2 linked regions of the Alkalilimnicola ehrlichii MLHE-1 genome follow. The protein of the gene in region 1 interacts with the protein of each later gene in a pairwise test. Links are inferred from orthologs where the notes say so. Each region holds a gene or a part of one and is shown in the gene's direction. Other genes may lie near its edges.

Region 1 (14,667 bases):
GGTTTGAAAGTGCCCGTAGTGTCGACCCCTCGAACATGGGCGGCAACTGGGATGAGGAAGGCCGGCGGGTGTTGCAGGCCTGGCAGGAGGCCACCCAACGGGCCCAGGACGCCCTGACCGAGCTGTCCAAGACCGCCACCCAGATGGGTGCCGAAACCGGTGTCGAGAGTAGCAAAGCGACTAAGGCGCCGCCCAAGGGCGGCAGCCGCAGCAAGCGCTGACCGGCGTGTGTCCCGGAGGGGCGGTTAGATGGCCCCCCGGGGCAGTCCGGCTGAGTTGACGGGCCGTCTCCCAGTGGAGACGGCCCGTTGCGTAGGGGGACCGTCGAGCGATTCAGGAGACAGACGTCAGTCATGATCGGACTCATTCAGCGGGTCAGGGAGGCCCGGGTTGAGGTGGATGGCGTGGTGGTCGGGCGCACCGGGCGCGGACTACTGGCGCTGATCGGGGTGCAGCGTGATGATGATGAGCCGCAGGCCCGTCGCCTGCTGGAGCGCATCCTGGGTTACCGGGTGTTTCCGGATGAGGCGGGTCGGATGAACCGCTCGGTCCGCGACATCGGGGGCGGCCTGTTGTTGGTGCCGCAGTTCACCCTGGCCGCGGACACCCGCAAGGGCATGCGGGCCAGCTTTGCCCCGGCGGCGTCACCGGAGCGGGGCGAGGCGCTGTTCCATCGGCTGCTGGGGCTGGCGCGGGAGAGCGGGGTGCCGGTGGAGGCGGGCCGGTTTGCTGCCGACATGCAGGTGCACCTGATTAACGACGGCCCGGTGACCTTCTGGCTGGAGGCCCGGCCGTCAGCGGCCTGAGCCGGATCCGCCATCACCGTCGTGGCTGGCGGAAGGCGGGCCGCAGCCGCCGGTTGTGGTATGCTCGGCGGTCGCAATCGTGAAAACGCCCTCTGGCATGACCCTTTCACAGGTGAGCACCCCATCATGATGAATCGCAGCGCCGAGGTGCAGCGCGACACCCTGGAAACGCGGGTGAAGGTGCGGCTGGACCTGGACGGCACCGGCGAATCCCGTATTCGCATCGGCGTGCCCTTTATGGAGCACATGCTCGACCAAGTGGCCCGCCACGGCCTGATCGACCTGGATATCGAGGCCGACGGCGACACCCATATCGACGACCACCACACGGTGGAGGACGTCGGCATTACCTTGGGCCAGGCCTTGGCCCAGGCCCTCGGTGACAAGAAGGGCATTCGCCGGTATGGCCACGCCTATGTGCCGCTGGACGAGGCCCTCTCGCGGGTGGTAGTGGACTTCTCCGGCCGCCCCGGGCTGCAGTTCCACGTGGATTTCGTACGCGCCCGCATCGGCCAGTTCGACGTGGACCTGTTCCAGGAATTCTTCCAGGGTCTGGTCAATCACGCCGCGTTGACCCTGCACGTGGACAACCTGCGGGGCATCAACGCCCACCATCAGGCAGAGACGGTGTTCAAGGCGCTGGGCCGGGCGCTGCGAATGGCCGCCGAAGCCGACCCGCGCCAGGCCGACCGCATTCCCTCTACAAAGGGGGCGCTGTAATGGGCCTGGTGGCAGTGGTGGACTACGGCATGGGCAACCTGCGTTCGGTCTCGCGCGCCCTGGAGTCTGCCGGCGGCAGCGGCCGGGTGCGCATCACCTCCGACGCTGACGAGGTGCGCCGGGCGGAACGGGTGGTCTTCCCGGGGGTGGGGGCCATCCGTGACTGTATGAGCGAGCTGCAGCGCCTCGAGTTGGTGGAGGTGCTGCGCGAGTCGGCCCGGAGCAAACCCTTCCTGGGGGTCTGCCTGGGCATGCAGGCGCTGCTGAGCCGCAGCGAGGAGAACGCAGGCACCGAGGCGCTGGATATCCTGCCCGGTGAGGTGCGCCGTTTCCCCGCCGATCGGCAGGACCCGGAGGGCCGCCGGCTGAAGGTGCCGCACATGGGGTGGAATCAGGTGCACCAGGTGCAGGACCATCCACTGTGGGCGGACATCCCCGACCGCAGCTGGTTTTACTTCGTGCACAGCTATTACGTGGCGCCGGAGCGGGATAAGTGGGTGGCCGGGCAAACCGAGTACGGGTTGACATTTGCCAGCGCCCTCGCCCGCGGCAATGTCTTCGCCACCCAGTTCCACCCGGAGAAGAGCCAGCGCCCGGGCCTGATACTGCTGGGCAACTTCCTGCGCTGGGACGGCAGTGAGTAAACGGATGAGTGATGCCATGCAGCTGATACCCGCCATCGATCTCAAGGACGGCCGCTGCGTCCGCCTGCGCCAGGGGCGCATGGACGATGAGACGGTCTTCTCCGACGACCCCGTTGCCATGGCCGGTCGCTGGGTGGCCGCCGGTACCCGGCGCCTGCACCTGGTGGATCTCAACGGTGCGGTCGCCGGCAAGCCGGTCAATGCCGAGATCATCCACCGCATCGCCACCCGCTATCCTGACCTGCGCATCCAGGTGGGCGGCGGCATCCGTGACCTGGACACCATCCGCGGCTACCGCGAGGCCGGGGTGGATGATCTGATCATCGGCACCCAGGCGGTGCGCCGGCCGGAGTTCGTCACCGAGGCCTGTCAGGCCTTCCCCGGGCATATCATCGTCGGCCTGGACGCCCGTGACGGCCGGGTGGCCACCGACGGCTGGGAGCAGGTCTCCGAGGTGCGAGCGGTGGACCTGGCCCGCCGGTTCGAGGCCGCCGGGGTCAATGCCATTGTCTTCACCGACATCGGCCGTGACGGCATGATGAAAGGGGTGAATATCGAGGCCACCCGTGAGCTGGCCCGCGCCATCACCATCCCGGTGATCGCCTCCGGAGGCGTGTCCAGCCTGGAGGATGTGCGCGCGCTGTGTGCCGCCGCCGGTGACGGCATCAGCGGGGCCATTGTCGGCCGGGCGCTCTACGAGGGCAGCCTGGATCTGGCCGAGGCCCAGGGGTTGGCCGACGAGCTCTGCGGGGTGAAGCCGTGACCGTCGCCAAGCGCATTATCCCCTGTCTGGACGTGGACGGCGGCCGGGTGGTCAAGGGCGTCAAGTTCGTGGACATCCGCGATGCCGGCGACCCGGTGGAGATCGCCCGGCGGTACGACGCCATGGGCGCCGACGAGATCACCTTCCTGGACATTACCGCTAGCCACGAGCGGCGCGATACCATGGTGCAGGTGGTGGAGAAGGTGGCCAGCCAGGTCTTCATCCCGCTCACGGTGGGTGGTGGGATCCGCGAGGTGGCGGACATCCGCCGCATGCTCAATGCCGGTGCCGACAAGGTCGGCATCAACACCGCCGCGGTGGCCCGGCCCGAGTTCGTGGCCGAGGCCGCCGAGCGCTTCGGTTCCCAGTGCATCGTGGTGGCGGTGGACGCCAAGCAGGTCAGCCGGGCGGACGAGCCGGCGCGCTGGGAGGTGTTCACCCACGGTGGTCGCAAGGCGACCGGTCTGGATGCGGTCGAGTGGGCGGGCCGCATGGCCGAACTGGGTGCGGGCGAGATCCTGCTCACCAGCATGGACCGGGATGGCACCCAGGCCGGGTTCGACCTGGCGCTGACCCGGGCGGTGAGCGACGCTGTGCCGGTGCCGGTGATCGCCTCCGGCGGTGTCGGCACCCTGTCGGACCTGGCCGACGGCGTCCTGGAGGGGGGGGCCGACGCGGTACTGGCCGCCAGCATCTTCCATTTCGGGCGCTACACCGTGGCCGAGGCCAAGCGGCTGATGGCCGAGCGCGGCATCACGGTGCGCATCACCGGCGACGAGCGGACCGACGTATGAGTGAACAACGCGATATCCTCAAGGCCCTGGCCGAGGTGCTGGAAGAGCGCCGGCAGGCGGACCCGGCCACCTCCTATGTGGCGAAGCTGCACCACAAGGGGCTGGACGCCATCCTCAAGAAGGTCGGCGAGGAGGCCACCGAGGCGGTGGTGGCGGCCAAGGGGGGGGATCGTTCACAGGTCATTTATGAAACCGCCGATCTGTGGTTCCATAGCCTAATCATGTTGTCGGCCTGTGATGCCGGGCCGGACGACGTGCTGGCGGAACTTGAGCGTCGATTCGGGTTGTCCGGCATCGACGAAAAAGCGGCCCGTAACGGGCAGTAGTAGAGCGGGCCCCGGGCCCCGGAGGAGTTTATTATGGGTATCAGCCCCTGGACCTTGCTGATTGTTTTGCTGATCGTGCTGCTGGTGTTCGGCACCAAGAAGCTGCGCAACATGGGCACCGACATGGGCGGTGCCATCAAGGGCTTCAAGGACGCCATGAAGGAGGGCGAGGAAGGCGCCAAGGAGGGGGAGAAGTCCGAACCCTCCAAGCTGGAGCAGCCGCCGGAGGAGGAAAAGGAATCCGGCGAGGGCCACACCATCGAGGGTGAGCGTAGCGAGCAGCCCCGCGATCGTCACTCCTCCTGAACCGACGCCGCTGAGCGAGGACGCCGCCCATGTTTGACCTTGGTTTCTGGGAGGTCCTCATCATCATGCTCATCGGCCTGCTGATCCTCGGACCGGAGCGGATGGCGCGGGCCGTGCGCATGGCCGGGCTCTACATGGGCAAGGCCCGCGCGGCCTTCAACGCGGCGAAGTCGGAGGTGGAGCGCGAATTGCAGGTCGAGGAGATGCGCAAGGCCACCGAGTCGGTGCGCAAGGATGTGGACAAGGTGCGCAAGGACGTGGAGAAGAACGCCCGACGCTTCGAGGCGGAGGCCGATGGCGTCGGCAAGACCTTCCGCGACGTCGGCCGGCAGGCGGATGATGCGGCGAAGGGAGCAGCCTCCGGGGCCGGGGGCGATGACGCCCGCTCAGCGGGCGCCGGCGACCCGTCCGGCCTGACCGACCAGCGGGGCAGCGACCAGCCGCCGGCCGGCGGCGGGCGGACGGCTGCGGGTGAGCGCGGTGAGCCAGCCGAGGCCGCGCCGGCGCAGCAGAGCGAGGACACGGCCCGCAAAGGGCAGGGCGGTGGTGGTGAGGAGAAGCGTCAGTGAGTGACCGTTCCCCGGACCGGGATCGCGACGACCAGCAACGGGATTCCAACCAGGAGGCCTTGGAGGACCAGCCGCTGCTGAGCCACCTGCTGGAGTTGCGCAGCCGACTGTTCCGCGCGGTGGTGGTGATCCTGGTCGCCTTTCTGGCGCTCTATCCCTTTGCCGACGAGATCTACCAGTTTGTCTCCGGACCGCTGCGGGCGGTGCTGCCGGAGGGCACCTCGATGATCGCCATCAAGGTGGCCTCGCCCTTCCTGATCCCGATGAAGCTGGCCCTGGTGGCGGCCATCTTCCTCACCATCCCCTATACCCTCTACCAGGCCTGGGCCTTTGTGGCCCCCGGCCTCTACCGGCATGAGCGCCGCCTGGTGGGGCCGCTGGTGGTGGCCAGCACCTTCCTGTTCTACGGGGGTGCGGCGTTTGCCTACTTTGTGGTGTTTCCGCTGGCCTTTTCCTTCTTCGCGGCCACAACCCCCGAAGGGGTGTCGATGATGACGGATATCAGCGAATATCTGTCCTTCGTGCTTACCCTCTTTTTTGCCTTTGGTGTGGCGTTCCAGGTGCCGGTGGCCACCATCCTGATGGTGCGCACCGGGGCCACCACGCGGGAGGCGCTGGCAGCCAAGCGGCCCTATGTTATCGTCGGGGCCTTCGTCCTGGGCATGCTGTTGACCCCGCCGGACGTGATCTCGCAAGTGCTGCTGGCGGTCCCCGTCTACCTGCTTTACGAGTTGGGGATCCTCCTGGCGCGGCGGACTGCAACCCCCGAGGAGCGGGTGGACTAGCGGTCTGGCGGTTGCTGCACTGCGGCAGCACCTTGCGCGAACGGGCCCTTACGGGTTATTTTATAGCGCATAACAACAGCGTTCTGGCAGCCGCCGGCAGTCGTTGCCGATGCGGCCTACAATTAATTTAAATGTTGTCCGGCAGCGCTCATCCTGGCGGTTTTCCGCCAAGGCCGGCGTGGCCGGAACACATCATTGCCAGAACATAATCCGGATGGGTAAACGAGGAGAAGAACGTGGCGCCCGCGACAGACCGGCGCCCACGTCTGGAGGCATCCGCACCCGAGATGCAGCAAGAGACCGCCACACCGACGCCGTTTCCCCCTCCCCACGGGGCTACCCCCCAGGGTCTTTGTCCCCTGCTGGCCTGGGTCATCGCCCGTTCCCTGCCCTGCGATGTGCCGCGGGAGAGGGCGTGATCATGGAGGCGGGGGTGGTCGCGTCGCCAATGTGCCTGTCTCGCCGTGCCCCTGTCCGGTTCCCTTCGGTTCTTGATTTTCTCTCAGGTTCGCCGACCCTTGCGGTACGTCCCGGCTACGGGCGCGCGCGAGGGGAGCGTGCGACCTGTCCACCCGCAATCGCCCGAATCAGGCAGGTGAGCTAACCGATGAACGGTCTTTTCCAGAGGCTACAGCAGACGTCCTATCTCAATGGGGTCAACAGCACCTTCATTGAGGACATGTACGAGGAGTACCTGCGCGATCCCAACGGCATCGATCCCGAGTGGCGCGGTTATTTTCGCGCGCTGGCCGATGGTGGCGCCCAGGATGTCCCCCACAGTCCGATCCGCGAGGAGTTCGCGCGCCTGGCGCGCACACCCGGCACCACCCGGGTGGCGACCCCGGCGCTCACGCCGGATGCCGCCGAGAAGCAGGGGGCCGTGCTGCGGCTGATCAATGCCTATCGTTTCCGCGGTCACCAGCTCGCCGACGTGGACCCGCTCAACCTGCGCCCGAAACCCGACGTCCCCGATCTGGATCCGGCCCACCATGGGCTGACCGAGGCGGACATGGACGAGGAGTTCAACACCGGCTCCCTGTTCGCCCAGGATCGCATGCCGCTGCGCCGGATCATCGAACTGCTGCAGCAGGTGTACGCCGGCCCCATCGGCTCGGAGTACATGCACATCACCGATACCGATCAGAAGCGCTGGATCCAGGAGCGGTTGGAGGCCAATCGGGCGCAGGCCGACCTGCCGGCCGAGCGCCGCAAGGGCATCCTGGAACGGCTTACCGCTGCGGAGGGGATCGAGAAATACCTCCACTCCAAGTATGTGGGCCAGAAGCGCTTCTCGCTGGAGGGCGGTGAGTCGCTCATCCCGATGCTGGACGACCTGATCCAGGACGCCGGCAGGCAGGGGGTTCGCGAGGTGGTTCTGGGCATGGCCCACCGCGGCCGCCTGAACGTGCTGATCAATATCATGGGCAAATCGCCCAAGGACCTGTTCGCCGAGTTCGAAGGCAAGAAGCCGTCGGAGATCAATGGCTCCGGCGATGTGAAATACCACATGGGCTTTTCCAGCGACATCCAGACCCCGGGCGGGGCACTGCATGTGGCCATGGCCTTCAACCCCTCTCACCTGGAGATCGTCAACCCCGTGGTGGAGGGCTCGGCCCGGGCGCGGATGCATCGCCGTCGCGATCACGTGGGGGCCGAAGTCCTGCCGGTGCTGATCCACGGCGATGCCGCCTTCGCCGGGCAGGGTGTGGTCATGGAGACCTTCCAGCTCTCCCAGGCGCGCGGTTTCTACACCGGCGGCACCGTGCACATTGTCATCAACAACCAGATCGGCTTCACCACCTCCAACCCGCTGGACACCCGCTCCACGGTCTACTGCACCGAGGTGGCGAAGATGATCCAGGCGCCGATCTTCCATGTGAACGGCGACGACCCGGACGCGGTGGCCTTCGTCACCCAGCTGGCCCTGGACTACCGCCAAGCCTTCAATCGCGACGTGGTCATCGACATGGTCTGTTTCCGGCGGCACGGCCACAATGAGGCGGATGAGCCCTCAGCCACCCAGCCGGTGATGTACCAGAAGATCAAGCAGCACCCGACCACCCGGCAGCTCTATGCCGAGCGCCTGGAGGGCGAGGGGGTGCTTTCCGCCGATGAGGCCAAGGACTACACCCAGGCCTACCGCGACAAGCTGGACGCCGGAGAGGTGGTGGCGCGCGGCCTTCTCAGCGGGGTGCGCAACGACTATGCCGTGGACTGGAGCCCCTACATCGGCACCCAGTGGCACGAGGCGGTGGACACCTCGCTACCGCTGGACGACTTGCGGGAGCTTCAGGGGCTGCTGGAGAAGCTCCCCGAGGGCTTCCAGCTCAACAACCGTGTCGGCGCCATCATGGAGAATCGGCGCAAGATGGCTGCCGGGGCGCTGCCCCTGGACTGGGGCTTTGCGGAGACCATGGCCTATGCCAGCCTGCTGCGTGACGGCCACAAGGTCCGGCTGGTGGGGCAGGACTCCGGTCGGGGGACCTTCTTCCACCGTCACGCCGTGTTGCACAACGCCAAGGATGGGTCCAGCTTCATCCCGCTGAAGGACGTGACCACCGACCCGAACGATTTTGTGGTCATCGACTCGCTGCTCTCCGAAGAGGCGGTGATGGGCTTCGAGTACGGCTACGCCACCGCCGATCCCAACACCATGGTGATCTGGGAGGGGCAGTTTGGTGACTTCGCCAACGGTGCACAGGTGGTGATCGACCAGTTCATCAGCTCCGGTGAGTCCAAGTGGGGGCGCCTGTGCGGGCTCACCCTCTACCTGCCGCACGGCTACGAGGGCCAGGGGCCCGAGCACTCCTCGGCGCGCCTGGAGCGTTACCTGCAGCTGTGTGCCGAGCACAACATGCAGGTGGTGGTGCCCTCTACCCCGGCGCAGTTCTTCCACATGATCCGGCGCCAGATGATACGCCCCTACCGCAAGCCGCTGGTGGTCATGACGCCGAAGAGTCTGCTGCGCCACAAGCTCTCCACCTCCTCGCTGGAGGACCTCTCCGAGGGGCAATTCCAGCCGGTGATCGATGATCCGGACGGCGTCACGGCCAGCAAGGTAAAACGGGTCGTCCTCTGTAGCGGGAAGGTCTTCTATGACCTGCTGGACGCCCGCCGCAAGGCCGAGCGCGACGATGTCGCCATCGTGCGCGTGGAGCAGCTCTACCCCTTCCCGGAGGATGCCCTGGCCGGCCTGCTGCGTGACCGCTACGGCAAGGCCAAGGAGGTGGTCTGGTGTCAGGAGGAGCCCAAGAACCAGGGTGCGTGGTATTCCAGCAACCACCACTTCCGCGCCTGCATGAAGGGCACCCAGTCCCTGGGCTACGCGGGCCGCACGGCCTCCGCCTCGCCGGCGGTGGGTTCGGCGAAGGTCCACCACGAGCAGCAGCGCGGGCTCGTGGATCAGGCGCTCAACCAGCCCCTGAGTCCGTAATCCGACCGTTTACCGGGCGGCCTCGTTGGTCGCCCGACCTGTTTCACCCGAACAAGCAGACACTAAAAAAAGTCTGAAGCGAGGAGTCGATGAGCATCGAAGTCAAAGTGCCGCCGTTGCCGGAGTCCGTTTCTGAAGCCACTGTGGTCGCCTGGCACAAGCAGCCGGGCGACGCTGTGTCCCGGGACGAGAACCTGGTGGACCTGGAGACCGACAAGGTCGTGCTCGAGGTGCCCGCCCCGGCCGATGGCGTGATGGGGGAGCGGTTCAAGAACGAAGGGGACACCGTCACCGCCGACGAGGTGCTGGGCAAGCTGGAGGAAGGGGCGGCCCCCGCCAAGGCTGAGTCCAAGCCGGCTGAAGCGGCCCCGGCGCCCAAGCAGGAGGCTGCCTCCGCCCCCGCGCCGAAGCCCGCCGAGGCGCCGGCGGCTGCCAGCGCCCCGGCCGAGGACCTGGCTGACCTGCCGCCGGCTGCCCGGCGCCTGGTCGAGGAGAACAACCTGGACCCGAAGCAGATCCCCGGCACCGGTCGGGCGGGCCGCATCACCAAGGAGGACGTGGTCCGCTTCATGAAGGGCGAGACCCAGCCGGTCCAGCAGCCCGCTGCGGGGCAGCCGGCTGCCGCGGCCGCCCCGCAGGTCTCCGCCGATGCCGCCGACCGGCCGGAGAAGCGGGTGCCCATGACCCGGCTGCGCCAGCGGATCGCCGAGCGCCTGGTCGAGGCCCAGCAGACCGCCGCCATGCTCACCACCTTTAATGAGGTGAACATGCAGCCGGTGATGAACACCCGGGGGCAGTATAAGGACAAGTTTGAGAAGACCCACGGCATCAAGCTGGGCTTCATGTCCTTCTTTGTGAAGGCCGCGGTCGAGGCCCTCCAGCGCTTCCCCGCCGTCAATGCCTCCATTGACGGCAAGGACATCATGTACCACGGCTATTACGATGTGGGCATCGCCGTCTCCTCGCCCCGTGGCCTGGTGGTGCCGGTGCTGCGTGACGCCGACCAGATGAGCTTTGCCGAGATCGAGGCCAAGATCGCCGAATTTGGCCAGAAGGCGCGCGAGGGCAAGCTCTCCATGGAGGAGTTGACCGGTGGCACCTTCACCATCACCAACGGCGGCATCTTCGGCTCGCTGCTCTCCACCCCCATTCTCAATCCGCCGCAGAGCGGCATCCTGGGTATGCACAAGATCCAGGAGCGGCCCATGGCCGAGAATGGGCAGGTGGTGATCCGGCCGATGATGTACCTCGCCCACTCCTACGATCACCGGATCATCGACGGCCGCGAGGCGGTGCAGTTCCTGGTGACCATCAAGGAGTGCCTGGAGGATCCGACCCGGCTGTTGCTGGAAGTCTGAGCCCTGCGGTTTGAACGCCTTTAGCCATCAATGGAGAGGACAACATGGCGAATAGTTACGACGTGATCGTCATCGGTGCCGGTCCCGCCGGCTACGTGGCGGCCATCCGCTGCGCTCAGCTCGGGATGACCACCGCTGTGATCGACGAATTCCGCTACAAGGACGGCAAGCCGCAGCCGGGGGGGACCTGCCTGAACGTGGGTTGTATCCCGTCCAAGGCCCTGCTCGATTCCTCCGAGCACTATCATAAGGCGAAGGACGGTGGATTGTCGGTCCATGGCATCACCGCCAAGGACGTCAGCATCGACGTCAAGAAGATGATCGCCCGCAAGGACAAGGTGGTGAAGGACCTGACCGGCGGTATCCATCAGCTGCTCAAGGCCAACAAGATCGACTTCAAGACCGGCCACGGCAAGTTGATCTCCAACAGCACCGTGGAGTTCACCCCCCACGAGGGCAAGGCCGAGGAGCTGAAGGGCGAGTACATCATCCTGGCCACCGGCTCCAAGCCTATCGACATCGGCGCCGCCCCGGCGGACGAAAAGGACATCCTCACCTCCAACGGAGCGCTGGACATGGAGGCCGTGCCCAAACGCCTGGGCGTGATCGGCGCCGGCGTCATCGGCCTGGAGATGGGCTCGGTCTGGAACCGTCTGGGCTCCAAGGTGGTGCTGCTGGAGGCGCAGGACGAGTTCCTGGCGCCGGTGGATCGCCAGGTTGCGCGCATGGCCCACAAGGCCTTCACCGACCAGGGCCTGGACATCCGCCTGGGTTGCCGCGTCACCGACACCAAGGTGGGCAAGCAGGTCTCTGTCCACTACGAGGACAAGGACGGCAAGCACACCCTGCAGGTGGACAAGCTGATTGTCTCGGTGGGCCGCCGGCCCAACACCGACGGGTTGGCGGCCGACGACGTCGACCTGCTGCTGGACGAGCGCGGCTTTGTGCACGTGGACGACGAGTGCCGGACCAATCTGCCCAACGTCTATGCCGTGGGTGACGTGGTGCGTGGCCCGATGTTGGCCCACAAGGGCTCCGAAGAGGGGGTGATGGTGGCCGAGTTGATCGCCGGCCACCCCGGGCATCTCAACTACGACACCATCCCCTGGGTCATCTACACCCATCCGGAGATCGCCTGGGTGGGCAAGACCGAGGCCCAGCTCAAGAGCGAGGGGGTGCCCTACAAGTCGGGCACCTTCAACTTCGCCGCCAACGGCCGTGCCCGTGCCATGGAGGAGTCCACCGGCATGGTCAAGATCATCTCCCATGCCGAGACCGATCGCATCCTCGGGGTGCACATGGTCGGGGCGGCCACCTCGGAGCTGATCGCCGAGGCGGTGGTGGCCATGGAGTTTGCCGGCTCTGCTGAGGACCTGGCGCGCATCTGCCATGCCCACCCGACGCTGTCGGAGTCGGTGCACGAAGCGGCGCTGGCGGTGTCGAAACAGGCCATTCACAAGGCCAACTGAGCCGCGGGCGGGCGCCTGCGGTGATCGGTCACCGCAGGGGTTGCCCCGGTGGTGTTGAAAGCCCCGGGCCGGGTTACGGCACCGGGGCTTTTTTCTGTGCGCTGGAAAGGGTGAAAAGAAAGGATTTCCAATCCAGCCGTTGTGCCAGTATTAAGCCCATCAATGCCGTTGTTGCCAAGGCTGCTCGCGGTCCTGTTATTCCCCTGAATTCAGTCTCTATCCTCATGATTTAACAGCGATTTGGGAAACGGCATTCGCGCAGGGTAGACTTGTAGCCCATTCAGCGGGAGGTGTCCCATGTCCACATTCCGAGCCTGGCGTGTTCACGAGAATGACGGGCGCATTGAAGGCGGCATTGAATCGCTGCCACTGCCCGCGCCTGAGGAGGGAGAGGTGGTGATCCGCGCCGAGTGGTCGGGCATCAACTACAAGGATGCCCTGGGTGCCACCGGCCGCGGCAAGATCCTCCGTCGTCTCCCGCTCACCGCCGGCATCGACGTGGCCGGTACCGTGGAAGAGAGCCGGCATCCCGATTGGCAGCCGGGCCAGCGGGTGCTGGTCAATGGCTGCGGCCTGGGCGAGAACCACGACGGCGGCTTCGCCGAATACGTCTGCGTGCCCGGGCACTGGGTGGTGGCCCTGCCGGAGGGGCTGAGCACCCGCGAGGCGATGATTCTGGGCACCGCCGGCTTCACTGCCGCCCTGGCCCTGACCCGCATGGAGACGCTGGGCCAGACGCCGGAGCAGGGCCCGGTAGTGGTCACCGGCGCCAGCGGCGGGGTGGGCAATTTCGCCGTCCAGTGCTTGAATCGCGCCGGTTACACCGTGCATGCCGTGAGCGGAAAGCCCGAGGCGGCCGAGTGGTTGCAGGGGCTGGGGGCCAGTGAGGTCAGCACCCCGGAGACGTTGGCCTTGGGCAGCCGGCCGCTGGAAAAGGCCCGCTGGGCCGGCGCCATCGACGCGGTGGGCGGCGAGCTGTTGGCCGGCGTCTGTCGCCACGTGGGCCTGTACGGCAACGTGGCGGCCATCGGGCTGGCGGGCGGTGCGGAGCTCCACACCACGGTGATGCCGCACATCCTGCGCGGCGTGAGCCTGCTCGGCATCAGCTCCGCCAACTGTCCGCAGGCACTCCGGCGGCAGGTGTGGGCCCGGTTGGGCGACGATCTGCGCCCGTCGCGCCTGGATGAAGTGGTGGACCGGGTCCTGCCCCTGGACCGGCTGGCTGGCGGGTTTGACGACCTGCTTGAGCGCCGGGTCCGTGGCCGGATCCTGGTGGAACTGTAACAAACGAACGGGGCCGGTCCGCGGTCCCGGCCCAGTGCACTGACGTGCCAGGAGGAAATACCATGAGCATGACAACCCCCGGCGCGCGCTTCCGCGCCGCCCTGGAGGCCAACCGGCCGTTGCCGATCGTCGGCACCATCAACGCCTATACCGCTATGATGGCGGAGCGGGTGGGGCACCAGGCGATCTACCTCTCCGGTGGCGGGGTGGCCAATGCCTCCTACGGCCTGCCGGATCTGGGGATCACCACCATGAACGATGTGGTGGAGGACGCCCACCGTATCTGCGGGGCCACGGACCTGCCGCTGCTGGTCGATATCGACACCGGTTGGGGTGGGGCCTTCAATATCGAGCGCACGGTCAAGGAGATGCAGCGGGCCGGGGTGGCTGCTGTGCACCTGGAGGATCAGGTGGCGCAGAAGCGCTGCGGGCACCGGCCAAACAAGGCCATCGTCTCCCAGCAGGAGATGGTGGACCGGATCAAGGCGGCCGCCGACGCCCGTATCGACCCCGACTTTTACCTGATCGCCCGTACCGATGCCTTTCAGATGGAGGGGCTGGACGCCGCTATCGAGCGGGCCGCGGCCTGTATCGAGGCCGGTGCCGACGCCATCTTCGCCGAGGCGGTGCACACCCTGGACGACTATCGCGCCTTCTGCGAGCGGGTGGATGCACCGATCCTGGCGAACATCACCGAGTTCGGGGCCACCCCGTTGTTCAGTCAGCAGGAGCTGGCCGAGGTGGGCTGCCGGATGGTGCTCTATCCGCTGTCGGCCTTCCGCGCGATGAATGCCGCGGCCCTGAAGGTCTATCAGGATATTCACGAGAAGGGCCACCAGCGGGATGTGGTGGAGCTGATGCAGACCCGCGATGAGCTCTACGACTTCCTGAACTACCACGACTTCGAGCAGAAGTTGGACGCGCTGTTCGAGCAGGACAAATAAGGCGCGCTGGGGCTTGCGGCGGGGCGCCGGCCTTCGGACGGCCGGGATTCCCGTCGCGGGGACGCTGCGAGTACGTCCCTGTAAGCTCGTCGCCGGCCGTCCATGGCCGGCGACGCCCCGCGACGGGAATCCCGGCCGCCCGAAGGCCGGCTCCGGGGCTGCTTTACCCGCTTTCACAATTGTCAAACCGCACGAGGGAGAGACCTATGAGCGATAAGAAACTGGGCGGTGCCGGCCTGCGCGGCCAGTCCGCTGGCCAGACCGCGCTGTGTACCGTGGGCAAGGGCTCCGGCCTGACCTACCGCGGCTACGATGTCCGCGAACTGGCCGAAGGCGCCACCTTCGAAGAGGTGGCCTACCTGCTGTTGAAGGGTGATCTGCCCACCAAGGCGGAGCTTGCGGCTTACACCGAGAAACTGAAGGGCATGCGCGATCTGCCCGATGCGCTGAAGGCCGTGCTCGAGCA
Region 2 (14,278 bases), 210 kb from region 1 along the record:
AGGCCATCGCCGCCACCATCGAGGTGCGCGATCCCTATACCGCCGGCCACCAGCAGCGCACCACCGAGATCGCCGAGGTGATCGCCGAGGAACTGGGCCTGGATGATGCGCGGCGCAAGGGGCTGCATGTGGCCGGCGCCATCCACGACATCGGCAAGGTCGCCATCCCCGTGGAGATCCTCTCGCGCCCGGGGCGGCTGAGTGACCTCGAGTTCGAGATGATCAAGACCCATCCGGCCGTCGGCTACGAGATCATCAAGGGGATCGAGTTCCCCTGGCCGGTGGCGGAGATCATTCGCCAACACCACGAGCGGCTGGACGGCTCCGGTTACCCGGACGGCCTGCGGGGGGAGGCCATCCTGCTGGAAGCACGCATTCTGGCCGTAGCCGACGTGGTCGAGGCCATCTCCTCCCACCGCCCCTACCGGCCCGCCCTGGGGCTGGCCGCGGCGCTGGACGAACTGCGCGCCAAGCGCGGCAGGCTCTACGACCCGGAGGTGGTGGACGCCTGCCTGCGCCTGGCCGCACAGGGCTGCCTGCCGGTGGAGTCCCGGTGACCCGCACCCCTGGCCGGGGCTGGAAGCCTCCCTGGAAGCATCCAGGGGTGTCGCCCTGCACCGCGCCAAGCCCTCAGCCGCCGGGCCCCGTGCGGCAGTCGGGACAGACGTGCAGATGATCGGCCGGCGCTCCCGCCTCCTGTAAATGCGCGATCAGCACCGCCTGGTCGCGCAGGCTCACGAAAGGTGTCCCGCAGCGCGCGCAGGCGGCCATGGCTGGGCCGGTGTCCGGCGCGGATTTGCTCGCACCGGTGGCCTCCCCGGCAACCGAACGGGTGCCGGGAAGCAGACAGCCATCCGGGTCCTGGCCGGTCGTGCCGATCAGCGCCAGCAGCCGTGAGTAGACCTTGGGCAGGCCATGTGCCTGCTCCACGTCGGCCGCCGTTTCGGCAAGGTGTCGGGCTGCCGGTGCCACCATTTGTTGCAGCAAGGCCTTGGCGTCTCGTTCTGCCTGGTCATTGCCTTGCTCACCCCGGCTGATCAGGCAGGCGGCCAACTCCAGAACCACCGTGAGGTGATCCGGCAGTTCCCGGTGTTCGGAGCGGAGGTTGAGCTGGTGCCTGGCCAGCATTTCGTCCAGGTAGCCGAGACCGGCACCACTGGAAGCCCCATCCATCAATCGGACCAGGTTGAGGCGCACCTTGGGCGGGGGCGCGAGAAACAACACGCTGTAGGCCAATAGCAACGACTCCCGATCCTCCACCTCGCCCAACGCGCAACGCAACGGTGGCAGATCGGCGGCTACGGACTCCGCCCCGAGTGCCCCGCATAGGTCGGCGATATCGTCCACCAACCCATCCCGCAACGCGTTGAAGAACGCATCCGAGCGCGGAGGTTGCATCGCCTGCCCAAGGCAGGCGAGCAGTTCGCCCTGCAACGACAGGCCCGACGTATCATCCACCCCCACCTCAACTGCTCCGGGACGGCGAAGCGCGCTTGCGGCCGAGGTAATACACCTGCGGCTTGTTCTTCAGGTGACTCAGCACCGGTTGCCCGTTGTGCTCTGCGATGAGCTTGGACACCTGGCTGTTCGGGTTGTTGAGGTCGCCAAAGTAACGGGCCCCGGGGGCGCAGGTCACCACACAGGCCGGCGTATGCTCGCGCAGGTCCGGGTTGCTCGGATCGAGATCCGCCGTGTCGGCGGGGGCGGTGGAGGTGCGGTGATGACAAAAGGTGCACTTGCTCACCACATTCTTCGGCGGGATGCCGATCCCGCGTTTGGGGTTGTCCCGGGAATCCGGCGCCCTCCAGGGCGGATTCCAGGTGTGGCCGTCGCCGCTGGGAAAGACCTCGCGCATGTCCGGCGACTGCGTTTTGAGCTCGGCCGTGGAGAAGCGCACACCATAGGGGCAGGCCACGATGCAATATTTGCAGCCGATGCAGCGGTCCCAGTCGATGAAAACCACGCCGCCCGCCTCCGCATCCTTATAGGTTGCCCCCGTCGGGCAGACCGTGACGCAGGTGGCATCTTCACATTGCATGCAGGGCCTCGGCAGCCACTTCAATTCGTGGTCCGGTAGTTGGCCTTCCGAGTAATAGAGAACGTCCTGCCAGTGCTCGCCCGGCAGAAGGTTGTTCTCCATGCCACAGGCGATCGTGCAGGCCTGGCAGCCGGTGCATTTCTCCAAGTCTATAACCATGCCCCACTTAGTCATCGCAATTTACTCCTGCTAATTCGATCAAACCTTCTCAACGAAGACCTTGGCGGCGCTGAAGGCCACGAGCCCGGAAACCGGCTCGACGACGTTGGGAATGACTTCGTTGACACTGCCGGAAACCCCCTTGTTCTGGGCCCAACGGCCGGAGCCCCAGTGGCCGTGGGCCAGCGGCAGCACTACCGTGTCCTTCGGCACCCCGCCAGAGACGCTGGCGAAGCACTCGATGGCGCCCACCGAGGAGCTTATCCGGACCCGGTCGCGGTCCTTGATGCCGCGGGCGGCGGCGGCCTGTGGGTGAATCTCCATGTACACCGTGTCGGTGCCACCCTGCGTGGGTTGCCATACCGCGTGGGTATGCGGCAGGTTGGCGGAGCGCCCCTCAGCGGAGAGCGGTAGCTTCGGGCTGATCAGGTGCAGGTCGCCGCCGCCCTGGTATTGCGGTTCGACGTAATGGGGGAAGCCGATCATATCGCGCGGAATACCGAGATGTTTCTGGATATGCGCGGCGTGTTTCTCGTTGGTGAACCAAGCGGGCTGGAACTCGAACTTCCCGGATGGGGTCTTCAGCAGTTTCGCCTTAACATCGTCCTCGCTCATCCGAATGCTGTAGCGGTGGCCGTCCCATTCGTAGAACTCGCCGTCGATTTGGCGCCACAAATAGGGGGTCTTGTACCAGACACCCTTCTCTTTGAAGCTGGCCAGGTCATTAACGCCGTTATCGCCGGGGTCGTTTTCAAAGCCCGCGGCGAATGCGGCCACCACGTTCTCGACACTGCCCACCTGCTGGTAGTAATCGGCCATCGGGCCGGGCATCCGCTTGCCAAGTTCGATCATGATGTTGCCGAACTGCATCGTGTCGTAAAGCGGTTTTACCGCCGGCTCGCGGATCATCGACATCGGATAGCCCTGGAACGGGTAAGTGTTGGCGACTTCGAGTCGTTCCAGGTAGGTGTGATCGGGCAGGATCAGGTCGGCGAACTGCGCACTCTCCTGCGGCGAGGGCGAGGTGTCGATCACGAACACGTCCTGGAGTGCCTCTTCCCACACCGTGCAGTCGGGGCCGGAATAGATCGGACCCACCGTATAGAACATGATCGTGTCCATCTTGTACGGTGAGCCGGTCAGATGGTTCTTGGCGATGTCCTGGATCATGTTGGAGGTCATCGGCCAGGCGTCGGTCCGCGCCATATCGATGCGCGGGTATTTGCCCTCCATCTCACGGGCGTAGTCGTCCATGTAGTCATCGGGGTTGATCGGCAGGCTGCCGGCGGACGAGCCCATCTGGTAGCTCAGGCCACCCTTGGCGAACATTGAGCCGACCAGCGCGTTCAGGGCGTGAATGGCCATGCCGTTGTAGGCGCCGTTGGTGTGCGCCGTGGGACCGCGCTCGAACACCGCTATGGCCGGCCGGGTGCTGCCGAACTCCTTCGCCGTGGCGACGATCTTCTCCGCCGGCACGCCGGTGATGCCCTCGGCCCAGGCAGGAGTGGCGTCCTTCAGCGTTGTGTTCCACCAAGCCGGAAGGTCCTTCACCCAGTTTTCCGAGAAGGTGTCGGGATCGATCGGCTTGCCGGTCTCGAATCGCAGTCGGGACCGGGTGAAGTCGCCAACGAAGGGCCTGTCCCACAGGCCTTCGGTGAGGATGACGTGGGCGATGGCCAAAGCGATCGCACCGTCAGTGCCGGGAGACACGATCAGCTTGCGATCGGCAGCGGCGGCGGTCACAGAGTTGCGCACATCGACCATGGTGATGCGGGTGCCCTTGCTGCGCATCCTGCCCCACATCTGCATGTTGGCATTGTAAGGCCGGAAAGACTCGAGGAAGCCGGCGCCGAAGATCAGCAGGCAATTGCAATTCTCGTAGTCGTAGGAGTTGTATGAGTCATTGCCGTCCATGGCGCGCTTGACCTTCTTGGAGCCATCGGCGCAGATGCTCGAATGGCCGATGCCGATGCTCGAGGAGCCGTACAACCGGCCCCAGGTGCCGAACAGGCCGGCGTCGGCGGGGCCCCAGCCGCGGCCGTACGCCACAACGAAGCGATGCGACTCGTTCCGCTCGCGCAGCGCCGTCAAGCGGGCAGCGACCGTATCCAGGGCCTCGTCCCAGGAGATCGGCACGAAGCCCGGGTCTTCGTTGCGGCCCTTCTTGGGATTGGTGCGCTTCATCGGCCCCTTGAAGCGGTCGGCATCGTAAAGGATGTATGGGCCCAGGTGGCCTTTGGGGCAGAGCTTGCCGTTGGATAACGGAGCGTCTGGATTGCCGTAGATGGCATGCACCCGGCCGTTGGTCGTATAGACGTCGAGCCCGCAGCGAGTGGAGCACTGCTGGCAGACGCTCTTGGTGACGACGGTATCCGACGTGGCCCGCGCCCGGGTCCCAGGGCTGGCCTCCAGCGTCGATATACCTGGGATCGCATTCAGGCCTGCCACACCCGCCGCACCGGCGGCCCCGGACGCCTGCAGGAATCGTCTCCTGTTGAGCTTATTCTGCAGTACATTCATTCGTGCTCTCTCCTCTTGAAGAACTGGACTGTGCCGGAAGCGGAAGGTTGCCCCCACCGTCACTGCGAGCGGGGCCCCACCCCCACCGTCACTGCGAGGAGGCGAAGCCGACGCGGCAGTCTACCGCCCTGGATCGCCACGGGCCTTCGGCCCTCGCGATGACAGGGGTACCCCGTTCCTCGTTGATTCGGGCCCGCGCAGCGGGGAGGGGGCTCGCAACAAACTCATTCAATAGCCTACGGCCACAGGGGACTTCCCGGGGCGCTCGGCTCAAGACAAAGGGCGACGCGCCGGCGCATCGTCGGTCCGAATCGTCAATGACGCGGCGTCGGTTGCCGTGGACTTCGAACTCTTTGCGCTCGGCACGGAGGCGTCTGCCGCAGACGTGCTCGCGGGCTCCGGCTGCACGCCGTCCTGGAGGATCTCTTCGTACCAGATGTTGTGGTGCTGTTTCGCCCAGTTGCAGTCCACCCGGCCGCTCACCATGCCCTCCAGCGTCCCTTCATTGCCGATGGCACCCAGGTAGACATGGCCGATCGCCAGGGCGATGAATCCTGCGGCGCCGAGCACATGGAAAATCAACGACCAGGCGACCAAGCCCTCCGATCCGGTCCAAGTGGTGAAGTAGAGTACGAGACCGGTGATCGCTGTGACCGACCCCATGCTAACGATGCCGAGCCAGAAGTAGAGCTTTTCGCCGCCGTTCGCCTTCCCTGCCGGCGGGTGGGTGTTGCGATCGCCGATATAGCCGCCGCCCTGCTTGAACCATTGCCAGTCGTAGCTCCGGAAAAGGTTGCCCTTTATCCACTGCAGGATGGCGGCGACCAGGAGGGCCACGAATACCAGCCCGATGGTTTCATGAATCCAGATCGCCCCCGAGGCGTAGGTGGAGAAACCCCTCTCCCCCAGCAAGGGCATCAGCGCGTACCGACCGAAGAACAGCGATAGGCCGGTGATCGCCAGCACGATGAACGAGCCGGCGAGCAGCCAGTGCAGAAGGCGCTCGAACCTGCTCCACCTCGGCACGGTGGTGCCGGACCGGCCGCCGTCAATCCTTACCTTGCCGGCGAACAGATGGAACGCGAGAAAGACGAGTATCGACCCGGCGATGGCCAGTAGGGCGAAGATCGTGAGGGGCCCTTCGCGTAGCGACGACCAGCTGTAGCTGATCTGGCTCTCAGGATAGAACCCCGCCAGATCCGCGCCTTGGCTGGCGGCCGCCGGCGCCAGGTAGCCGCTGAGCGGAAGGCTTAGCGTCACTGAGACGATGACGGCGAGCAGCCACCACTTGGAGTGGCGCTGCCTGCCGCCGCGGCGAGCCCGTTCCGCGGCCCAGCCGCTATTGGTATCTCTTGGAATCACTGTGCTATCGCTACTCATTACCGGATCTCCTAGCCGAATCGGCGGTTTTCGGTGAGGGGTTTAAGCAAATGCAATGCCAAACAGAAAAAGCCCTGCCTAAGTAGTCGCTTGGGCACCGCCCGGTCGGGCCGTTGTTACCGTGCGGTAACGGGTGGTTAGAAACGATGTCTTTTCTGTTACGAAATGGTAAAAAAGACCGAGCTAGTAGGACCTGGTTATTCCTGATCATTCTGCTCCAGGATAATGCCACCTCCATAAAATCAATGTATTGCGCAGCCCTGTTCCGGGGGGTGGCGACGTATTGTGTGCATTCCAAATATAGGGGTTGCACGGGGCAGCAATGGTTTGGTGTTCGCTGCGTTTGGTGGCGTATATTGGTGCGTGAGTGAACCCCAAGGGCTGTGGCACAGGGTCGCCGCGACGGGGTTTGCGTGCGCATCCGCCTGGGGCATCGCCCTGACGCCTTGGCACCATCGGCTGGTAGAATCCCAGCCATGATCACCCTCAAGGACATCACCCTTTCCCGCGGCCCCGAGGAACTCCTCCACCAGGCCAGTCTCACCGTCTACCCGGGGCAGCGCCTCGGCCTGGTCGGTCCCAACGGCTGCGGCAAGAGCACCCTGTTCGCCCTGCTGCAGGGCGAGATCGGCCCGGACGCCGGCGAGGTGGGCATCCCCCGTGATTGGCGTATCGCCCATGTGGTCCAGGAGACCCCGGCGCTGGCCAGCAGCGCCCTGGACTACGTGCTGGATGGCCACCTGGAGCTGCGAGCACTCCAGGCGCGGCTGGCCGAGGCGGAAGCGGCGGGCGACGGCGAGGCCATGGGGCAACTGCACGCCCGCCTGGACGCCATCGACGGCTACACCGCCGCCTCCCGGGCGGAGACCCTGCTGGAGGGGCTGGGTTTTGACGCCGCCGGGCGGGCCCGGCCGGTGAGCGATTTCTCCGGCGGCTGGCGCATGCGCCTCAACCTGGCCCGCGCGCTCATCCAGCCCTCCGACCTGCTGCTGTTGGACGAGCCCACCAACCACCTGGACCTGGAGGCTGTGCTCTGGCTGGAGCAGTGGCTCTGCCAGTACCCGGGGGCGCTGCTGCTCATCTCCCACGACCGCGACTTCCTCGACACCGTGGTCCAGGGCATCGTCCACTTCGATGGCCGGCGGCTGGTGCACTATACGGGCGGCTACAGCGACTTCGAAAAGCGCCGCGCCGAGCGCCTGGCGCAACAGCAGGCCCAGTACGAGAAGCAGCAGGCGGAGATTGCCCATCTGCACAAATTCATCGACCGCTTCCGCGCCCAGGCCAACAAGGCCAAGGCGGCGCAGAGCCGTATCAAGGCGCTGGAGCGGATGGAGCGCATCGCCCCGGCGCACGTGGACGCGCCCTTCGAGTTCCACTTCCCCGACCCGCCCCGGGCCGCCAACCCGCTGCTGGTGCTCGACCGGGTGGATTTGGGCTATGGCGGTGACCCGGTCCTGCGCCGGATTCAGCTCTCGCTGCGCCCGGGGGAGCGGATGGGCCTGCTGGGACCGAACGGGGCCGGCAAGTCCACCTTCATCCGCGCCCTGGCCGGCGAGTTGAAACCCCAGGCGGGCCAGATCACCGGCAGTCAGGGGCTGGCCGTGGGCTACTTCGCCCAGCATCAACTGGAGCAACTGGATGGCCAGGCCTCGCCGCTGCTGCACCTGCAGCGCCTGGCCCCGAAGGCGCAGGAACAGACCCTGCGCAACTTTATCGGCGGTTTCGGCTTCTCCGGCGACGATGCGGACCGTGCCGTGGCCCCCTTCAGCGGTGGTGAAAAGGCCCGCCTGGTGCTGGCACTGCTGGTCTGGCAGCGGCCCAACCTGTTGCTGTTGGACGAGCCCACCAACCACCTGGACCTGGAGATGCGCCACGCCCTGACCGTCGCCTTGCAGGAATACGAAGGCGCCGTGGTCCTCGTCTCCCACGACCGTCACCTGCTCACCACCACCTGCGATGAGTACTACCTGGTGGCCGAGGGCCGCGTCCGCCCGCTGGACGGCGACCTGGAGACCTACCGCCAGTGGTTCCTCGAATGGCGCGAGGCGCAGAAGGCCGTCAACGGCGTCGCCTCTGCCGGGACCGGGCCCGCGCCTGATGGCGACGAACCGCGGCACGGGTCCTCCCCGGCGCACACGGCTGAATCGCGCAAGGCCCAGCGCCGCGCCCAGGCGCGGCAACGCGAGCAGCTTCGCCCGTTGCGTCGCAAGGCCGAGCAGTTGGAGAAGGCGCTGGATGAACTGAGCGGGGAGCTGGCTGACGTGGAGAGGGCCCTGGGTGAGCCCGCTTTGTACGAGGCAGCGGGCAAGGACCGCCTGACCGAACTGCTGCACCGGCAGGGGGTGCTCAAGGCCCGCCAGGAGGCCTTGGAGGCGGACTGGATGGAGGCCCTGGAGGCGTTGGAGGCGGCCGAGGCCGCGTTGGGTTGACCGCTCCGTGGCGGCCGGCCCGGTTGCCGTTCTGCAGCAAAACCCCGTGTTGGACTATGATTAATTCCATTATTATATAAGGTACCCTGAGGTCAGGAAGACACTGGAGAGGGACATGGCATTCCGGCTGGAAGGACGCAGGGCGCTCGCTGCGGACATCCGCAAGCTGGCCCGGGGCCGGGTGGATGCGGCCATTGAGGTGTTGCAGGGCGGTGGCGATCCCCACGAGGCGGTGCACCAGGCGCGCAAGCGCTTCAAGGAGCTGCGCGCCCTGCTCCGGCTATTCCGCCCGACGCTGGGGCGCAAGCGGGCGCAGGCGGAGAACGCCTGGTATCGGGACCAGGCCCGCGCCCTGTCCGGCTATCGCGACGCCCAGGCAGTGCTGGAAACGGTGGATGCCCTGAGCGAGCGGTTCCGGCTGCCCACCCAACAGGAGGCGCTGGGGGCCTGTCAGCGGGCCCTTGAGGTTCGCCGCGACCGACTGGCCGCGGAGGAGGGGGACCTGGCCGGGCAGATGGCGAACCTGGTCGACGAGCTGCACGGCGCCCGCGAACGCATCGCCGACTGGCCATCGAAGGCCGAGGGGGCGGATGCCTTTCTGGCCGGTTTCCAGCGCTGTTATCAGGCCGGCGGTCAGGCATTCCAGGCCAGCCGGTTCAGCGACGACCCGGAGGCCTGGCACGAATGGCGCAAGCGGGTGAAGGACTACTGGTACCATGTGCAGGTGCTGCGTCTGCTCTGGTCACCGCTGATGAAGACCCTGCAATCGGAACTGAAGACCCTCTCCGATCTGCTCGGTGACGATCACGATCTACAGGTATTGGACCAGCTCCTGGTGGACGAACCCGGTCATGTCGGCGAGGTCCACCGGCGCCTGATCCGCGGCATGATCGCCCAACGCCACGACGAGCTGCGCCTGCCCGCCCTGCGCCTGGGCCGGCGCCTGTACGCCGACCGCCCGGGCGCCCTGTCGCGCCGTCTCCGGGCCTGGTGGGAGGTCTGGCGCGAGGAGCTGGGCCACGAGGGCGGCACCGTCTGAACCATTCGGTAGCGCCCCCTTGCGGGGGTGTGTGCCCTGGAGGATCTTTGGAAGTTATCGCCTTTTACAACCTGAAGGGGGGCGTCGGCAAGACCGCCGCCGCCGTCAACCTGGCCTGGCTCGCCGCCCGCGACGGGCTGCCCACGGTGTTCTGGGACCTGGACGCGCAGGGAGCGGCGAGCTGGTACCTGGGGGTGGAGGAGGGGCTCCAAGGCAAGCCCCGCAAGCTGCTCAGCGGCAAGCGCCCCATCGGCCGCGAGCTGTGCGACACCGCCTGGGACAACCTGCAGCTGCTGCCAGCGGACGAGCGCTACCGCCACCTGGATCTCCACCTGGACGAGAAGGGCGGGGACGACCGGCTCCACCAGCTTCTGGAACCGCTCTCGGAGCGCTACGCCCTTGCGGTGCTCGACTGCCCGCCCAGCTTCTCCCGCCTGTCGGAGAACGTCTTCCGTGCCGCCAGCCGGGTGCTGGTGCCGCTGGTGCCGACACCGTTGTCGCTGCGGGCCTGGGCACAGCTGCGCGCGTTTTTCAAACAGCACGAGCTTCCGCGGCGCAAGCTGGTGCCCTTCTGGTCAATGGTGGACCGCCGGAGGGGAATGCACCGGCAACTGGTGGAGCAGCCGCCATTGAACATGAAGCGGCTGCTTGGCCCGGCCATCCCCTACAGCACCCAGGTTGAGCAGATGGGCCTGCACCAACGGCCGGTCTGCGACTTCGCCCCCACCAGCCCGGCGGCCCGTGCCTACGAGGCCCTCTGGGATGAGGTGCGCCAGCACTTGGAAGGCCTGCCCGGCCATCACCTGGCCTGAGGGGGCGGCCCAGCCGAGGGAGGTGGCCGGTGCTTCACAAGCCGGCCGGTTGCGGTATCTTGGCCGATAGTCCCGTCCCATTCACCGACCAGGAGGCCCCATGCCCGAATTGAAAGACCTATTGGCCAACAACCAGGCCTGGGCCGAGCGCAAGCAGCGGGAGGATCCGGCGTTCTTCCAGCGGCTCGCCAGGGAACAGAAGCCCGAGTACCTCTGGATTGGCTGCTCGGACAGCCGGGTGCCGGCCAGCGAGATCGTCGACATGCCGCCGGGCGAACTGTTCGTCCACCGGAACATCGCCAATGTGGTCACCCACGCCGATGTGAATTGCCTGAGTGTGCTGCAGTACGCCGTGGATGTCCTCAAGGTGCGGCACATCATCGTCTGTGGCCACTACGGCTGTGGCGGGGTGAAGGCGGCGCTGAGCAACCAGTACGTGGGCTTCGTCAACAACTGGTTGCGCCACATCGAGGACGTCTATCATCTGAATGAAGGGCAGTTTCGCGATCTGCCCGAGGAGCGGCAGGTGGATCTGCTGTGCGAATTGAACGTCCAGCAGAGCGTGCGCAATGTCTGCCGCAGCACGGTGGTACAACAGGCCTGGCAGCGGGGGCAGCCGCTGTCGGTGCATGGTTGGATCTACGGGCTGGCCAGCGGTCGCCTCAAGGACCTGGGCCTGCATTTCCACGGCCCGGAGTGTCTGCCCGTGATCGACCGCCTGGCCATGGACTGAACCGCAGTGGTGCCGGGGCGGTCCAAGGGCCACGGAGGTGCGCTATGAAGGTCCTGATTGCCCTGATGTTGGTGCTGTTGCTGGCGGGCTGCGCGCCCGGTGCCCCGGAACCTATCCGCAGCGCCCCGCCAGAGGCCCCGGACTTGGCCGAGGCGCGGGCCGACCCGGACGCCCATGCCGGGCGCACGGTGCGCTGGGGTGGGGTGATTGCCGAGGTGCGCAACCGCTCCGATCACACCGAGCTGGAGGTGGTCGCCCGCCGGTTGCAGGTCGGGGGGCGCCCGGCGGAGCGGGACGATGACAGCCCCGGCCGCTTCCTGGCCCGTGTGCCGGGCTTTCTCGACCCCGCCATCCACGCGCCTGGCCGTGCGATCACGGTGGTGGGTACCTTTGAGGGGCTGCGGGAGCAGGCCGTGGGGGATTACCGCTACACCTTCCCGTGGGTGCGGGTCGAGGTCTACCACCTGTGGCCGGAGCGCGAGCCGGTCCCCAGCTACCGCCGGGACCCCTTCTACGATCCCTGGTATGACCCCTGGTACGGCCCCTTTCCGCGCTACTACCGCCATCCCTTCTACGGACCCTATTGGTGAAGCCCGTGCGCATGACCGTTTCGCGAGCACTACTCGTGGTGTTGCTGGCCCTGGCGCTTGCCGCCTGTGCCACCGGCCCCCGCTACGACACCGCTCAGGTTGATCCTGACCTGACGCCCCAACGGCTGGCTGCCGATGCCCCCGACCACGTGGACCAGCCGGTGGTCTGGGGCGGGGTCATTGTCGCCAGTGAGAACCTGGAGGATCGCACGCGCCTGGAGGTGCTCGCCTATCCCCTGGACCGCAGCCAGCGGCCCCGCACCGGGCAACCCCCCCGGGGGCGATTCCTGGTCGAGCACCCGGGGTACCTGGAGACGGCCGACTACGCCCCCGGTCGCAGCCTGACCGTGCAGGGACAGGTGGACGAGGTGGTGGACGGCCGCATTGGTGAGGCCGCTTATCGCTACCCCCGGGTGGTGCCCGATGATCTCCACCTGTGGCCACGTGCAGTGGAGGCCGAGCGTACCGCCCCGCGTGTCAGATTCGGCGTGGGGATTATACTCACTAACTAGGTCAACTATTTTGTGACGAAAGCGCTGGGGCAAGCCCACTCCGTCACGGCGACCCGCCCCACCGTCACGGCGGCCGGCGGCCCGCCCCACCGTCACGGCAAGCGGCGACCCGCCCCACCGTCACTGCGAGCCCCGAAGGGGCGCGGCAGTCCATGCCGGCGTGTGGATCGCCACGTCGCTGCGCTCCTCGCGATGACGGGGTGGCGCCCCCACCGTCACGGCGGGAAGGGCTACCCCCCCACCGTCACTGCGAGGAGGCGAAGCCGACGCGGCAGTCTACAGCCCTGGATCGCCACGGGCCTTCGGCCCTCGCGATGACGGGGGGAAAGCCTTCGGCCCTGGCAATGACGGGGGTGCCCCGTTCCTCGTTGATTCGGGCCCGCGCAGCGGGGAGGGGGGCTCGCGATGACGGTGTACTCAGCGTTTAGTTACACTGGTTCGTCAATTTATGAGACAGAAACCTCGGGAGCCCGTATGCGTCTGAAAGCAGAGGAATCGTCGTTACTGGTGGTGGATATCCAACAGCAGCTGGTGCCCGAGATCCACGACCACGAACGGGTGGTGGACTGTACGGCCTGGCTGATGGACGTGGCGGCGGTCCTCAAGATCCCGGTCCATGCCACCGAGCAGTACCCCGAGGGCCTGGGCCCCACCATTCCGCTGTTGCGGGGGCGGTTGGAGGCGGAGCACATCCACGAGAAGGTCTGCTTCGGCTGGGCGGACGAGCCCGAGGCGCTCAGCCAGCTGAACGAGCCCCAGGTGGTGCTGGTGGGCACTGAGGCCCACGTCTGCGTGCTGCAGACGGCGCTGGGCCTGCGCGAGGCCGGGCGCGAGGTGTTCGTGGTGGCCGAGGCGGTGGGCTCGCGCCGGCCGCACGATCGCGACACCGCGCTGGCGCGCATGCGCCAGGCCGGCTGCTGGGTGGTCACCCGCGAGATGGTGGCCTTTGAGTGGCTGCGCCGGGCCGGGACCGACGTCTTCCGGGAGGTGCTGCAGCGCTACATCCGCTGACCAGCGCCCGGACACCGATGCAACAAGCGGGCGGGGCCTCCGCCCAAGGAGCCTGACCATGAGCGATCACGTCTACAAGATCGTGGAACTGACTGGATCCTCCAGCAAGAGCATGGAGGATGCCGTCAACCAGGCCGTTGAACGGGCGGCCCGCACCCTCCACCACATGCGCTGGTTCGAGGTCACCGAGACCCGGGGCCATATCGAGGACGGTCGCGTGGCCCACTGGCAGGTCACCCTGAAGATCGGTTTTACCCTGGAGCCGTGAGCGAGGCCCTGGCCCGCCCTGTCGGAGGAGCCCTTTAACCATGTCGGTGAACGCCTACACCGCCCGCAACGGCAAGGAACTGGTGCTCGAGATCCAGGGCCGGTTCGACTTCGGGCTGCACAAGCCCTTCCGTCGGGCCTACCGGGGCCGCGCCGGCCTGGAGACCTACCGGGTGGATCTGCGTCAGGCGGAATCCATGGACAGCTCCGCGCTCGGCATGCTGCTGCTGCTCCGCGAGCATGCCTCCGGTCAGGGCGCTCGCGTGGTATTGCGCCACTGTCAGGAGGAGGTGGATGAAATCCTGCGCACGGCCAATTTCCAGAAGCTCTTCGAGATCGAGCGCAGCCCTGCGCCGCCGCGGCCGGTGAAGGCTGAATAGGCGCGGGCGAGCCTTAGCACGGGGGGGCGGAGGACAAAGGCGGGTTGCCCCGGAACGGGCCCGAAAAAAAGGCGCGGCGTTGGTCGCGCCGCGCCCCTAATTGATCGGCGGTGCCCGGGCCGCTTACTGCTGCTGGTCGGGCTGGCCGTTCTCGACCTCCTCACTGGAGGCGTCACGGACGTCGATCACCTTGACGTCGAAGTTGAGGGTGACGCCGGCCAGCGGATGGTTGGCATCCACCTTGACCGTCTCGTCGCCTACTTCGCGCACGGTGATTACCTGCGTGCCGTTGGGGGTCTGGGCCTGGAACTGCATGCCGGGCTCGACCTTCTCCACCGAGTCAAACATCTGCTTGGGGACATCCTGGATCAGGTTGTCGTCGCGCTCGCCGTAGGCATCGCCCGG

What was found.
Region 2: the proteins of MLG_RS13190 (region 1) and MLG_RS12255 interact in binary tests that used the Escherichia coli proteins (3 or more experiments, as listed by UniProt). The link is inferred for Alkalilimnicola ehrlichii MLHE-1 from one-to-one orthologs.

What each region holds. Positions count from the first base shown.
Region 1 is NC_008340.1:2,953,601-2,968,267, reverse strand. Bases 5,965-9,346 are described here. They hold MLG_RS13190 (2-oxoglutarate dehydrogenase E1 component), read left to right. Parts: upstream 5,965-6,320; coding sequence 6,321-9,146; downstream 9,147-9,346. Other genes in these bases: odhB (2-oxoglutarate dehydrogenase complex dihydrolipoyllysine-residue succinyltransferase), read left to right, coding at 9,236-9,346. In the rest of the region: MLG_RS13240 (hypothetical protein), read left to right, coding at 1-221; dtd (D-aminoacyl-tRNA deacylase), read left to right, coding at 354-806; imidazoleglycerol-phosphate dehydratase HisB, read left to right, coding at 933-1,526; imidazole glycerol phosphate synthase subunit HisH, read left to right, coding at 1,526-2,170; hisA (1-(5-phosphoribosyl)-5-[(5-phosphoribosylamino)methylideneamino]imidazole-4-carboxamide isomerase), read left to right, coding at 2,187-2,933; imidazole glycerol phosphate synthase subunit HisF, read left to right, coding at 2,930-3,727; MLG_RS13210 (phosphoribosyl-ATP diphosphatase), read left to right, coding at 3,724-4,053; Sec-independent protein translocase subunit TatA, read left to right, coding at 4,087-4,359; Sec-independent protein translocase protein TatB, read left to right, coding at 4,389-4,928; twin-arginine translocase subunit TatC, read left to right, coding at 4,925-5,713; more of odhB, read left to right, coding at 9,347-10,504; lpdA (dihydrolipoyl dehydrogenase), read left to right, coding at 10,549-11,973; MLG_RS13175 (YhdH/YhfP family quinone oxidoreductase), read left to right, coding at 12,271-13,257; prpB (methylisocitrate lyase), read left to right, coding at 13,320-14,201; prpC (bifunctional 2-methylcitrate synthase/citrate synthase), read left to right, coding at 14,408-14,667. UniProt on the Escherichia coli protein: E1 component of the 2-oxoglutarate dehydrogenase (OGDH) complex which catalyzes the decarboxylation of 2-oxoglutarate, the first step in the conversion of 2-oxoglutarate to succinyl-CoA and CO(2).
Region 2 is NC_008340.1:2,747,863-2,762,140, reverse strand. Bases 6,059-9,051 are described here. They hold MLG_RS12255 (ATP-binding cassette domain-containing protein), read left to right. Parts: upstream 6,059-6,573; coding sequence 6,574-8,529; downstream 8,530-9,051. Other genes in these bases: MLG_RS12250 (CHAD domain-containing protein), read left to right, coding at 8,645-9,051; MLG_RS12260 (formate dehydrogenase subunit gamma), read right to left, coding at 6,059-6,097. Also shown: MLG_RS12280 (HD domain-containing phosphohydrolase), read left to right, coding at 1-557; MLG_RS12275 (molecular chaperone TorD family protein), read right to left, coding at 631-1,458; MLG_RS12270 (4Fe-4S dicluster domain-containing protein), read right to left, coding at 1,466-2,212; MLG_RS12265 (molybdopterin-dependent oxidoreductase), read right to left, coding at 2,237-4,717; more of MLG_RS12260, read right to left, coding at 4,988-6,058; more of MLG_RS12250, read left to right, coding at 9,052-9,568; MLG_RS12245 (ParA family protein), read left to right, coding at 9,616-10,380; can (carbonate dehydratase), read left to right, coding at 10,481-11,113; MLG_RS12235 (Slp family lipoprotein), read left to right, coding at 11,158-11,703; MLG_RS12230 (Slp family lipoprotein), read left to right, coding at 11,715-12,215; MLG_RS12225 (hydrolase), read left to right, coding at 12,690-13,226; MLG_RS12220 (dodecin), read left to right, coding at 13,285-13,494; MLG_RS12215 (STAS domain-containing protein), read left to right, coding at 13,535-13,873; MLG_RS12210 (FKBP-type peptidyl-prolyl cis-trans isomerase), read right to left, coding at 13,997-14,278. UniProt on the Escherichia coli protein: Genetic data indicate it may be involved in ribosome assembly or function.